Congzhengia minquanensis: one gene and its partner. The protein of the gene in region 1 interacts with the protein of each later gene in a pairwise test. Links are inferred from orthologs where the notes say so. Each region holds a gene or a part of one and is shown on either strand. Other genes may lie near its edges.

Region 1 (8,000 bases):
GTTTTTTCAAATTAATGGACTCTGTAATTTCCTTATAAGCCACCGGATCAATATATTTTAAAGAAAGATCTTCTAATTCCCATTTAATTTTCGACATACCAAGCCTGTGGGCTAATGCAGCATAGACCTCTAGTGTTTCACGGGCCTTTTCGCGCTGCTTTTTTTCAGATTTTGCCTTTATGGTGCGCATGTTGTGCAAACGGTCTGCAAGCTTAATTAAAATTACCCGCACATCTTTTGCCATGGCCAAAAACATCTTGCGCAGGTTTTCCACCTGCTGTTCCTCCGCCGTGGTATATTGAATTTTGCTCAGCTTTGTAACGCCGTCAACAATAATCCCAACGCTTTCACCAAATTCGCGGTTAATGTCAGCCACAGTGTAGCTTGTGTCCTCCACAACATCGTGCAAAAGCGCCCCTACCAAGGTGTCGCAGTCCAGCTCTAAATCAGCAAGAATGTAGGCCACCTCTAGGGGGTGCGTCAGATAAGGCTCGCCGGATTCACGCATTTGCCCCTCGTGGGCTGTGCGCGCAAGCTCGTAGGCCTTTTCTAACTTTGCGATATCAAAATTTGCATTATATTCTAAAACCCTTTTTTTCAGACTTTCAAAGTCATGGCCCTCGTGCATCATAGTAACTCGCTCCTAACCGGTAATTTCGCTTAATTTCACGTCTTTTAACAAGACTTGGAGCTGGCGCATACCTCTGTATAAATTAATATCAAGATTGAAAGCAATATCAATCAAATCGTCGTTTTTTAAAATCTCATTCAGTTCCCCCATGTTAAAGCCAACCGCGTCAATGTAAAATTCGCCGGAGCGAAGCGTTAGCTTCACATGCTTGCCCTCACTTAAGGGGCGAACTTGTGCAACCGTCATTTTTCTTGCAAAAAAAATTGGGCTTGCGTTCCCCATGCCATATGGCTCTAAAATGGAGAGGCGTTCGGCGGTGTTCATATTAATATACTGCACCGGCAGCTCCGAATCGAGATATAACAGCGGCATAAAGTCCTCCTCGGTAAGCGTTTCCTTTGCATAGGAATTAATCTTTTCCCGAAATTCATCTATTCTGTCCGGCGCAATGGAAAGCCCCGCCGCCAAATCGTGGCCGCCAAATTTGAGCAGCGTGTCCTGGCAATATTCCAACGCCTTAAACAAATTAAACGAACGAATACTTCTGCCAGAGCCTTTGCCGACTTCCCCGTCGGTGCTGATTAAAATGCAGGGCTTATTGAACCGCTCCGAAATTTTTGAGGCCACAATTCCAATTATCCCATGGTGCCAGTTATCGTGGGCTAAAACAATGACATAATCATTTTGCAAAGCGGCAGAATTTTCAATCATATTTAGAGCGTCTTCTAAAATACTGATTTCCGTTTCCTGGCGTTCGTGATTTTCTCGGTTTAGTTTTTCGGCATATTTGCGCGCCGTCATATCGTCGGTGGCCAAAAGAAGCTCCACGGCGCACCGTGGGTCGCCCATTCTTCCGGCGGCGTTAATCCGAGGCGCAATCATAAACCCAATGGTGCCGGTTGCCACATTAGAGAGATTAATGTCGGCCGCGTCGGCCAAAGCGCGGATGCCGCGGTTCTGGGTAAAGGACAAAAGTTCTAACCCCTTTTTCACAATCACACGGTTTTCGCCAATCAGCGGCATCACATCCGCCACGGTTCCAATCGCCACAAGGTCGGCGTATTCTTCAATCAGTTCCCGCATGTGGAACCGCATTTCAATGGTCAGCGCCTGCAAAAGCTTAAACGCCACGCCTACGCCGGCAAGCTTTTTAAAGGGATAGGGGCAGGCGGGCTGTTTCGGATTGAGCAGGCAATAAGCGTCGGGTGTTTCGTCCTTGCATTCATGATGGTCTGTGATAATGGTGTCAATTCCCTTTTCTTTTGCATAGGCAATTTCGCCGACAGCGGTTATACCGCAGTCCACCGTTATCAATAAGGTTACGCCTGTCTGCGCAATTTTGTCGATAGCGCCTTTGTTGATGCCATATCCCTCTTCTAACCGGTCGGGAATATAGTACATCACATCTGCTTTATGAGAGCGCAAAAATTTTACCATGATAGCGGTAGAGGTAATGCCGTCAACATCATAATCACCGTAAACCGCAATTTTTTCATGGTCTTCAATTGCCTTTAAAATTCTTTTTGTTGCGTCTTTCATTCCCAGCATTAAAAACGGATCCAGCAAAGATTCCTCTGTGGGGTTAATAAAGTCCTCCGGTTCGCGAATGCCGCGGTTCATCATAATGGTTGCAATCACCGGCGGCAGACTGAGCTTCCGGCTAATTTTCAGCACATCTTCCGGCCGGTGCTCTTTATACAGCAATATCCATTTCTTTTTCTTCATAATTAAGCTAAAATCCTCATTATCTTCCCTGTACGACTACATATAGTACAAATTTATCATTATTGATACTAATTATACTACTTTTTTGTAAAATTTGCAACAATCTTTTTGAAAATATATTTTTTCGTTCAGAAAATATTTACAATCAGCGATAAATGACCTATAATAAATACAAACCAAATACAAAGATTATGAGGGTTTATAAATGAAATTTTTAGTTTTCAGCGACAGTCATGAATATACAAACGGTATGGACTGCGTAATTGAAAAACACAAACATATTAATCATATTATCCATTGCGGGGACATGGCTTCCGACGTGCTATATCTGCACCATGTTTATGGTTCAACACACAGCATTTGCGGCGTATGTGGCAACAACGACTACTCCGCTCCGGACCCGTTTCACCGTGTGGTTTTTTGCGGCCGGCAAAAAATATATGTAACTCACGGACACCGCGAGCATGTGAAAAGCTCTCTCTACACACTAAAATCTAAAGCAATGTCAAGCAGATGCGGCATTTGCATTTTTGGCCACACCCACAAACAATTTTTCGAGGAGCAGAACGGGCTTGTCATTTTAAATCCAGGATCTATTGGATATTTTAAGCAGGAGTATGCCGTAATCACTGTTGAAGACATTCAGGTAAACGTGGAATTAATGAAACTTTAAATTCTGGAAAGGATTGAAATAACTATGCTATTTGTAATTGATGTTGGGAACACAAACATTGTGGCGGGGTTTTATGAAGGAGATAAGCTAAAATCCAGCTACCGCATGGCAACGGACAAAAATAAATCGTCAGATGAAATCGGCCTGTTTTTCAGCCAGCTTTTAAACCATGAAGGAATTGGCAAAGAGGAAATTCGTGATGTGATTATCTCCTCCGTTGTGCCTTCGATTATGCATGCGTTAGAAAATGCAATAAAAAAGTATGTAGGAATTTCTCCAATTGTAGTGAACGGCAGCTTAGACTTAGGTTTAAATATTTGCTACGACGATCCGAAAGAAGTAGGCGCGGACAGAATTGTCAACGCTGTTGCTGTGGACAAGATATATGGCGGCCCGGCGGTAATCATCGATTTTGGCACAGCAACGACCTTTTGTGTGATCGACGGATGCAGCAACTATCTTGGAGGTGTTATTTATCCCGGATTAAAAATTTCGATGGACGCGCTGGTTGAAAAGACTTCAAAGCTTCCACGGATAGAAATTATCCGGCCGGAAAACGTTGTTGGAAAAAACACTGTTTGTTCCATGCAGTCTGGCCTTGTGTTCGGTTACGCTGGAATGGTAGACGCCATTGTGTCACGGATAAAAAAAGAAACAGGCACACCCGAAATGCTGGTAATTGCCACGGGCGGCCTGTCAACTTTAATTGCAAAAGAGTCTGAAACTATTCAGACCATTGATAAAAATTTGACCATAAAAGGCCTTAAAATCATATATGACCGGATAAAACTTGCTAAATAAGCTTGGTTAAAATATTACACACAAGCTTTGCCTGCACGCGTTTCCCTTCCTCCGTATAATGGTAGCCGTCGTTTGCTCTATAGAACGGGCAGGAAAGAATAAAATCATACCAGTCGTTTAAACTTAACGAAAACTTGTCAGCCGCTTTTCTGATAACCTCATTGCGTTTCAGCACAACGTCATTTTTGGGGGAAAGGATTTGCGGCTTGTTTTTTTCTGTTATGGGAGTGCAGGTAGCCAGAACGACCTTCTTGGAATACTTCATTAAAAGCTCCACCTTATCAAAAAAAGCCTCTTCAAACAGGTTAATTGGAACATCAATTCCATGCAGGCCGTTGTTAAAGTATATAATTTCATGGGTATAGTCCACCAACGCAGCCTCTAAATCTGTGTCGAACACAGGGTCTGTCACCACTCTAGAGGAGGCAAGCAAATCTGTCGCCACATAATTTTGCAAAAGGTCTGAAACGTCATTATAAATGCCGTTTGTAATTGAGTCGCCAATTAACAAAATTCGTTTGGCGCTGTCGTCGTTGGCGTTGTGCCACATGTAGTTTACCCATTCGGTCTTTTCTCTGTTGCATATCACAAAAATCCCTCCCAAAGCTGTCTGTCAGCGCTTATTCAACACAAATTTTGTCTGCAAGGGCTTCGTACGTTTTTTCACCGATTCCCTTCACCTTTGTAATATCCTTTGGCTTCTTAAAAGGCTCTTTTTCGCGGTATTCAATAATTTTTTCTGCCTTATCCGCACCAATGCCACTGAGCAGCATCAGCTCCTCTTTTGTAGCCGTGTTTATATTAATAACTTGCGGCACGGCAGACTGGACAGCCTCCGGTTGGGGCTGATCAAACGTCACATCGTTTTCCGGCTGCATGATAACGGAACGATTTACATTTTGCATTTTCAGCAAAAAAGTACCCACCGCGGTAATTGTCAAAACCGCAATGACGGATAAAATAAGACTTAAAATGTCAATCTTTTTCTTCTCTGTCTGCCCTGTCTTCAACACGTTTCACCACATTATCTAAATTTTCTGTATAATTTAACATTATTATACCATGACTCTTTATAAAAAGCAACACCTTACTTAAATAAAGCATTGTTAATAAATATTGTCTAAAAAGCTTGTTTGTGTCAATATTCGTCGAAATGTTGTTATATAATTGCACAAAAACTATTGATAAAAGCGAAATAAAGTAGTAATATAAACTAAAAGGTGTGTGTACAAAAGATACATATATCAAATAATTTTATGGGAGGATTTATTATGAAAGGAAGACAAAAAACACTGGTCATTGTTGCGGCAGTCATTGCTTCGCTGTGCCTGACAACAGGCGCAGTTTACTTAAACAGTGAACTGGCCGTGGAAAATGAACAAAAAGTACAGCAAATGGAACAGGAAACAAATCAGGCTACAAAAGATCTGCTGCGGGATGCCGATACTTCGCGGCTGGAACATGCCTCTGTGGTGCCCGACACCTCGGTTCAGGATTACATCAACGCATTGTTTGAAAACGGAGAAAGCCAAACAGAAGCAGACTTGCAGGCACTTTTGGATATTGTGAAGTTCTGGGAGGACACCAACGACGACATAGCGATTGTAGGCAGCATATATGAACAACGTCCTCTTGCAGAAGTTTTGGCAAAAATGAGTACAAATCGGCCCTGGATTGAATCCGCCTACAACGACATCACGGGACGGGACGACATTTTGAGCGTGGAGGACGTTAAGGCATATTTGGAGGCAGGCCTGACCTATGAAGATATTATTTCGGCAAGCCGCCTGTCTTTGAGGGGTGATATTTCAACAAGCCAGGCATTAGACCAAGTAAATGAAGGTACATCGTGGTATAGCTTAATTACAGGAGCAAGCCCGCTGTCTGCAGAGCTAGAAGATGTTTCTGCAAGTGAACTGTTAGATGCCCGGAACGTGGCAGAGGCACGGAGCATAGAGCTAAATGTAGTTTTGGAACGCATGCAGGCAGGGGAACCATTGGGGACGTTAGACAATGCTGAACCCGAAACTCCGGAGGAAATCTCAGAAAGCGCCGCTGAAACAGAGGAGATTGAAAAGGTTGAGGACGCTAAAGATATAGAAACGGCTGAATCTACGGCTGAACTTGCAGAACAACCAGAAAGCACAGAAGCCTTGACTCCTGCAGATGAAATTGAAAGGGGTGAAGCAGAATGAAAAAGAAAATTTTTACTTCCATCCTGTTATTTTTAGGTTTGCTTCTCTGTTCTGTTGTTACCTGTTTTGCCGCCTCGACAGCTGAATCAGTTGCTGAAGCTATGGCGGAACAACGCGGACAGGAAAAATATTTGGAATCTGTCCACGCCCCAGCGGATAATACGGAAGACAATGACCATATTGATATTTCAACAGGAAATATGGTTATGTCTGAAACCGATTTATACCTTCCCGGAAAAAATGGGCTTGATGTCACACTTTCCAGAAATTTTAATTCTATGGATACAGATTATAATTATACGTATTTGCCAGATAATTCCACATACGCATACAGCAATATGTTTATTTATAAATATTATACAGACAGAGGCACAGAAACGTGGCTTGCGTTCCCATCAGAAGAAGCGTTTTTAGAAACTCCGGAAATTATTGAATACCAGGACATTTCCGCCGACCCATACAGATTCAGCAGTGACAATTATGGAGAAGTTACCGGATATATTTACGGGAGACTTACGAAAACGAACACCGACCGGACGCTTACACTAAAAAGGCCGATTACCGGCGGCAAGTGCTATACGAGAGATTATGACCGCGAAGATTTGCAAACACATTGGCGGCGGGACACGGTAGATTATGAAACCCTGAGCTACAATTGGTATTTTAATATCCCTTACACCGATCATTCACAAATATCTTCAAAAGCAGGCGGTTCCGGCACAATTGCATATAATGACAAAGTTTACTTGAAATTATATGACGGCGAGAATCAGGATGATATCAAATATGGTATTGGTTATTCAAAGGTGAACGGTCATTGGCAAATTGATGATATTGCAATTCATCGTTTATATAACAATAAATATAATTATAACTTGCGGTTAATGACACCAGACGAAGAAACAATGCTGATTGAACAAGTAGGCGGTCAGGTGACAATTGAACTGTGCGCGGTGCTTGAACGCGATGACGGTGTGCGGTATTTTCTAAACCGCGCGCATGTAGAAAGCAAAATTGTTCTGGTAGCAGATCGTTTTGGAAACTGCATTAATTATGCAACCGGCGGTGAAATTATCGATTCTATGGGCAGGCGCATTGTTTATTCATCAGACGGAATTAAAATGGAAGATGAAAACGGAGTCCTTCAATATGTTGTGAAATATACAACAGAAGAAACGGCAGACCCATCTTATCCTTCTTTTGACTGCTACAAAACATATACGTTTCGGGTGGAACGTTTTGCGCATCTCGGCGACACACAGACAGATGATGTAACCGTTTACACAATGAAAAAACATGGCCGCCCGATACGGGACGAAACATGGACTATGTTCTATTACACAATTGATCAAATTCTTTACCCAACCGGAGCGCACCGTGATTACGACTATGCTACGGTTAAAACGTATGAACCATATTTTGGAAGTGTTGCAATTAGCGGCGCAACATCTTGCATAAGAAAAAAAGCAATATCGTCAAAATTTTATGCAAGTAATGGAACAGATTATGAATATTATTATGAATATATATATACAAAACCGAATGAAGGTCTATTCTATCATAATTCACGCAAAGCAAATATGCGGTATACAACAGATAAAATACGCAAAGCGCCCAATTCAGCCAACGATATAAAGACCACATATACCTATGACTATTTAGGACGAATTCAGACGGCAGAATCGTTTAAAGGCACAGCGCGCATTTATCCAAAAATCACCTACACATATCCTGCAGACAGTGAATCACCCGGAGACCAACCGATTCAAGTAAAAACAGATTTAGAAAACAGCGTTTCTAAAATAAGCCAATATGAATATTATTACAGAAAGTCTGTACCGGATAAAATTACGGAAAACGGTCTGATTACCAGCTATTCTTATGATTATGCTATAGGTACTATACCTCGCTATTTCCTACTGACCGAAGCAAGCTATACGCCTGAGGGCGACACATCAGCGGTTAAAGAGATATC
Region 2 (5,487 bases), on another replicon or contig:
CCGGCCTGCCACCTATTCTATGCTGCTTCCCGGCGGAAAAACAAAGGCGTTTACGTTAAGTTACGACGACGCGCTGGAAAGCGACGAAAAACTGGTGAACATGCTGGACCGGTATGGGGTCAAAGGGACATTTAATGTCATTTCGGGAAAATTAGGGGGCGTTCAGTCCGGCCATAATCTGCTCCAAATGTATGATGTAAAGCGCGTATATCAAAAGCATGAAGCAAGTATGCACGGCTACACCCACCTTCCCCTGCGGGATGAAAACATTACAGCAGAGAACATTGAAACGGAAATTACGAAAGACAGACAAAGAATTACAACCCTAACAGGGATTGAACCTGTGGGCTATGCATATCCCGGCGGTGCAGGCTGGAACAATGCGTTTGTTATTGAGCAGCTCAGAAAAAACAATGTTTTATATGCCCGGCCTGTTGCCACCACCGGGGATTTTACATTGCCCAACGATTTTTTGGCTTGGAAAATGACATGTCACCACAACAGCGCTCTTAGTTTTGTTGAACCGTTTTTGGCGGATGGGGAAGACCTTCGGGTATTTTCTGTGTGGGGCCACACTTACGAGCTGAATGAAAGCAGTCCTAAGTCGTGGAATGTCATGGAGGAATTGCTGACAAAAGTGTCGGACAGAAACGATGTGTGGTATGCCACCAACCGCGAAATTGCCGAATATACAACATCGTTCCGGAATTTAAAGCAGACAGGACAGGGTAATGCTGTTTATAATCCATCTGACCAAGATATTTATCTCAAATCGAATGGGAAAACGGTTTTGGTGAAAGCAAATGCCATTGTGCCGTTGGAAGATAGCGAAACCTGTTTAAACCAAACTTTGTCAAGTGCGCAAACGGCAGTCATAATAGAATTATTAAACAAATGCACCTCAGCAGAAGTTAACGCGGACGGAATCCTTTTGATAACCTCGCCTGCAGGAATTTGCGGCGATGTTTTCATCGCGGCATATGACGAACAGAACAGGCTGGTGGAGGGCGTTGTTCAAAAGGATGTTCAAATAGAGGCAAATACGCCATATCACGTAGATGTTACTTCTCTTTTATCAGAGGAGGTAAAAAGATTAAAGATACTTTTTATCGAAAATTTAACAACGCTAAGGCCCATTGCAGAAGCAGTAAACGTTTCGGTAAAATAAATAAATCCCCCGATTTTCGGGGGATTTTTGCATCATTAGGTCAAAATAAATGCAGGTGAATTATGCGAATAATCCTTGGTATCGACTAAAAATTTCGGCATGCATTTATATATTCATTTACTTGCTGACGATTTATTTTAATACAAGCTTGCTTCTCGCTACGCTCAAGTTCTGCATATATAGCATTGGTAAGGCAGGTAAGGTTTGACCAGAGTGCCTCTTGTGAAAAATCTCTGACAAGAGTCTTTTTTAGAGTATGTAATTCGAATTCCGGAAGTTTATCAACATCTCTGCCGCGTTCAGTATCAAGAGAATATCGCAAGCCGAGCAATTTTACAAGGAAGTTACGTGCGATGTCAAGTTCCGCAATTGCTCTAAAGTATTGTCTGCGTTTTATTGCAACCGCACCGTGCATCAGATTGCTCCACACGCGATCGGAACATTCCGAGAGTTCCTTTGCATATTCGTCTATTTTTGGATCTTTTTTTGCTTTCTCCCAAGATGTTTGCATCGCCTCCTGAACGGTGCCGGTTTTGTCAAACAGCACTTTCCAATGTGCTCGGGTAGCTGCGGCATCGGTATAGACACCGTAGCCGATGTCAATCTCAAGAAAATTATCGCACAAATAAACTTGCAGCGGTATATCGGGGTCTTGCTTAAAGTAGATAATCGACGCTTTCTTGCTAAGTTCATTTGCGACAGAGTCTTTCACTATATCCAAATTCTCGCCGCTGTCAATTGCTACTACAAAATCTAAATCAGATAATTCATCAGTATAACCAAAAGAGCCTGAACCGACAGCAACTAGTGCTACTATATGCTCGTTCTGCTCTGTAAAGGATACGATGTAATCCATAATACTTTTTCTGTCCGCTGGAGTAAACAATGCCATAATATTACCTCCCGAGCTTATATTAACTGTAAATTGAAAAATCTCTTCTTATAATTAAAAAATTAGGACGAAACAGATATTACATCTATTTCGTCCTGACTTTTTTGGTGCCGCTGGCCGGAGTCGAACCGGCACGGTATCGCTACCGGCGGATTTTGAGTCCGCTACGTCTGCCAATTCCATCACAGCGGCAAAAAACCTGACTTAAATAGTTTAGCATTAAATTCTATTTTTGTCAAGATGAAATTAAAAATCCATTGATTTTTTTTGAAAAATGTGGTATAACCAACTTAACGACAAAATGATGGAGAAGAATCGTATGAATTCAAAACAAAAAAGAATAGCAAGAATTTTAAGTTTCATCGTTGCGCTGGCGATGGTGGTTTCTATTGTGGCTTATGCCGCAATTTTAATCATTGGCTCTAGGTAACGTATTAATAAGCCATTTTTCATAATATTTTTTTGAAAAATCACTTGTTTTTTTTTAGAAAATATGTTAAAATGTTTTCATATTGTAAAAAAATGAGGTGATAATGATGAATAAGACAGAATTAGTATCGGCAGTTGCAGAAAAGACAGGACTTTCTAAGAAAGATTCTGATGCTGCTGTTAATGCAACAATTGATGCAATCACAGAAAGCTTAAAGAATGATGACAAAGTTGCATTGGTTGGTTTTGGTACATTCGAGGTTCGTGCCCGCGCTGAAAGAATGGGGAAAAACCCGCAGACAGGCGAAGCAATTAAAATTGCGGCTTCAAAGGTACCTGCATTCAAAGCAGGCAAAGCGCTGAAAGATGCGCTGAAATAATTGTAAGAAATTTTTAAGGTGAAAGAGTGGCACCGCTCTTTCACTTTTTTACGTTTAAGAGGGCTTCAAAATGATTTTAATTGTTGCAGAAAAACCAAGCCTTGCGCGAAATATTTCTTCTGCCATAGGCGGAATGAAACGTTTCAATGGGTATCTTGAAGGCAATGGCTTTATCGTAACCTGGGCCTTTGGCCATCTGTTTTCTCTGGCAGATGTGGAATATTACACGGGCGGCAAAGAACCTCGGCCAAAATGGACTATGGATAACCTGCCATGCTTTCCAAAAAAGTTTGAGTTTCAGCTCCGCCGCGATGAAAAAAAGCAGACAGACGGCGGTGTGAAAGCCCAGTTTGAAATTATATCTTCCCTCTGTAACAGGGATGATGTTGAGACCATTGTAAACGCCGGCGACTCAGACCGTGAGGGTGAAATTATTATCCGAACGTGCGTGGACAAAGCGCTGAAACAGCCGAAACAGCTAAAGCGCTTGTGGCTGCCGGACCAGACGCCGGAAACAATTTTAGAAGGCATAAAAGAGCTAAAGGACGAAACAGAATATGACAATCTGGCAAACGAGGGCTATGCACGCACTTTTATCGATTGGCTGTATGGCGTAAATTTAACCCGTTATGCAACTTTAAAATCAGGAAAGCTTCTGCGCGTGGGCCGGGTGATTGTCCCCATTGTGAAGGCAATTTACGACCGGGACATGGCGATTAAAAACTTTGTGCCGGAAAAATATTTTGGAATTTTCAGCAAAGAAGAAACAAACGGCGCGGAAATTGAGCTTCTTTCAAAAGAAAAGTTCTCAAAGGAAAAGCTGGCCGAAGCACAGGCTCTTTGTGCAAAATATAACAATGAAAAGGCAGTTGTCACCTCGGTAAAACGTAAAAAGGACACGTTAAAGCCGGGAAAACTGTATTCTCTTACAAAACTGCAGAATGCGCTGGGAAAAAAATATAAAATGTCTATGGAAGAAAGCCTTAACACGGTGCAGGGTTTATATGAAAAGGGGTATGTGACCTATCCGAGAACAAACTCGGAATATCTGGCTGTGGCAGAGCAGGATAAGGTGAAGAAAGTAATTGCGGCTGTTGGCGGCATTGGCTATCCAGTGGCGTTTCAGTTTTCCAAAACCATTTTTGACGACAGCAAAATTGAATCCCACTCCGCGCTGACGCCAACAACCAAAATACCAAAAAAAGAGCACTTATCGGAAAAGGAATATGCTGTTTACAGCACCATTATGAGAAGGTTTGTGGCGGTGTTCTGCGCGGAAAAGTGCGTTGCAGAAAAAACAGAAATTAAAATCAGCGTCGGCGGCTTAGAAGAATTTACGCTCAGAGGAACAGTGATTTTAGAGCCGGGCTGGACAAAATATGACGATTATTTAAAAAAGGATAAGCTGTTGCCGCCCTTAAAAAAGGGTGACGCAGTAAACATTCACTTTAAGCCTGTGGAAAAGGAAACAAGCCCGCCAAAGCACTATACCATTGAAACGTTAAACAACTATTTAAAAAATCCCTTTCGGGAAGAAAAGGCGAATGCCCAGTCAGAAGATGACTCAGAGGAATACCGCGCGGTGTTCGAGGGCTTGGAGCTGGGCACAGAAGCTACCAGAACAGGAATTATCGACAATGCCAGAAAAAGCGGCTATATTATGCTGAAAAAAGATGTTTATACCATTTTAAAAGATGGAGAATTTCTGATTGAAGCGTTAATGCGAATGGGAATTAACATGGACAAATATAAAACGGCTGAGCTTGGCAAAGCGTTGAAAAAGGTTTACCGATCGGAGTGTTCCATTCTTGACAGCGTTCATCTTGCGGAGCAGGAAATTGCTGCGGTATTTCAAAAAAAGGCAGTGCCGCCGGAACTGGACGCAGACGACGGATTTATGGGAGACGCGGCGGGAACGTGTCCCCTGTGCGGCGGGGAAGTTCGAAGAACAAGCTTTGGATATGGCTGCAGCAAATATAAAGAGGGCTGCAAATTTACGATTAATGGCGTGATTTGCGGCCGGGTAATTTCACTTAGCAATGTAAAAAAATTGCTCTCAGAGGGCGAAACATATAAGATTGAAGGGTTCATCTCTCCCAAAAGCGGCAAGGTGTTCAGCGCCAAATTAAAGCTTGATAACGGCAGGGCGGTATTTGATTTTCGTTAATCATTGCCGTCCTGTTGTTTTAACGACTTTTGAATGATTTGTGTCTGAATGGTTAATTTTGTTAGATTTGTTGGAATTTCTAAAAGTAATATGCTATAATGAAACTCGCTGATAAGAATTTGTGCCGGTGTGTGCAAATAGGTTATATAGTGAACAGTTAGAATTCGAGGTGTATTATTTTGCTGAAACTGAATAACAGAAATGTGATAAAAGGTCAGATGAACGAACGGGGCCTTAAGTTTAACAAAGCTTTGGGACAAAACTTTTTAATAGACGATTCCATTTTGGATAAAATCGTTGAGGCTTCAGAAATTGACGCAGACACAAATGTTTTGGAAATTGGCCCCGGCGCCGGGGCGTTAACCTGCAGGCTTGCAGCGGCAGCCAAAAAGGTAGCGGCGGTAGAAATTGATACGGGGCTTTTGCCGCTTTTGGGCGAGAATTTGTCCGG

Evidence for each region. The genes of interacting proteins can lie anywhere in the genome.
Region 2: the proteins of recJ (region 1) and H8698_RS00505 interact in binary tests that used the Escherichia coli proteins (3 or more experiments, as listed by UniProt). The link is inferred for Congzhengia minquanensis from one-to-one orthologs.

What each region holds. Positions count from the first base shown.
Region 1 is NZ_JACRSU010000002.1:2,875-10,874, reverse strand. Bases 1-2,935 are described here. They hold recJ (single-stranded-DNA-specific exonuclease RecJ), read right to left. Parts: upstream 2,357-2,935; coding sequence 644-2,356; downstream 1-643. Other genes in these bases: H8698_RS05200 (metallophosphoesterase family protein), read left to right, coding at 2,562-2,935; H8698_RS05210 (RelA/SpoT family protein), read right to left, coding at 1-631. In the rest of the region: more of H8698_RS05200, read left to right, coding at 2,936-3,029; H8698_RS05195 (type III pantothenate kinase), read left to right, coding at 3,054-3,830; H8698_RS05190 (SGNH/GDSL hydrolase family protein), read right to left, coding at 3,823-4,419; H8698_RS05185 (ComEA family DNA-binding protein), read right to left, coding at 4,451-4,843; H8698_RS05180 (hypothetical protein), read left to right, coding at 5,102-6,025. UniProt on the Escherichia coli protein: Single-stranded-DNA-specific exonuclease.
Region 2 is NZ_JACRSU010000001.1:96,300-101,786, reverse strand. The notes cover bases 2,533-5,487. They hold H8698_RS00505 (type IA DNA topoisomerase), read left to right. Parts: upstream 2,533-2,939; coding sequence 2,940-5,036; downstream 5,037-5,487. Other genes in these bases: rsmA (16S rRNA (adenine(1518)-N(6)/adenine(1519)-N(6))-dimethyltransferase RsmA), read left to right, coding at 5,216-5,487; H8698_RS00510 (HU family DNA-binding protein), read left to right, coding at 2,597-2,869. Outside these bases: H8698_RS00525 (polysaccharide deacetylase family protein), read left to right, coding at 1-1,168; H8698_RS00520 (hypothetical protein), read right to left, coding at 1,254-2,060.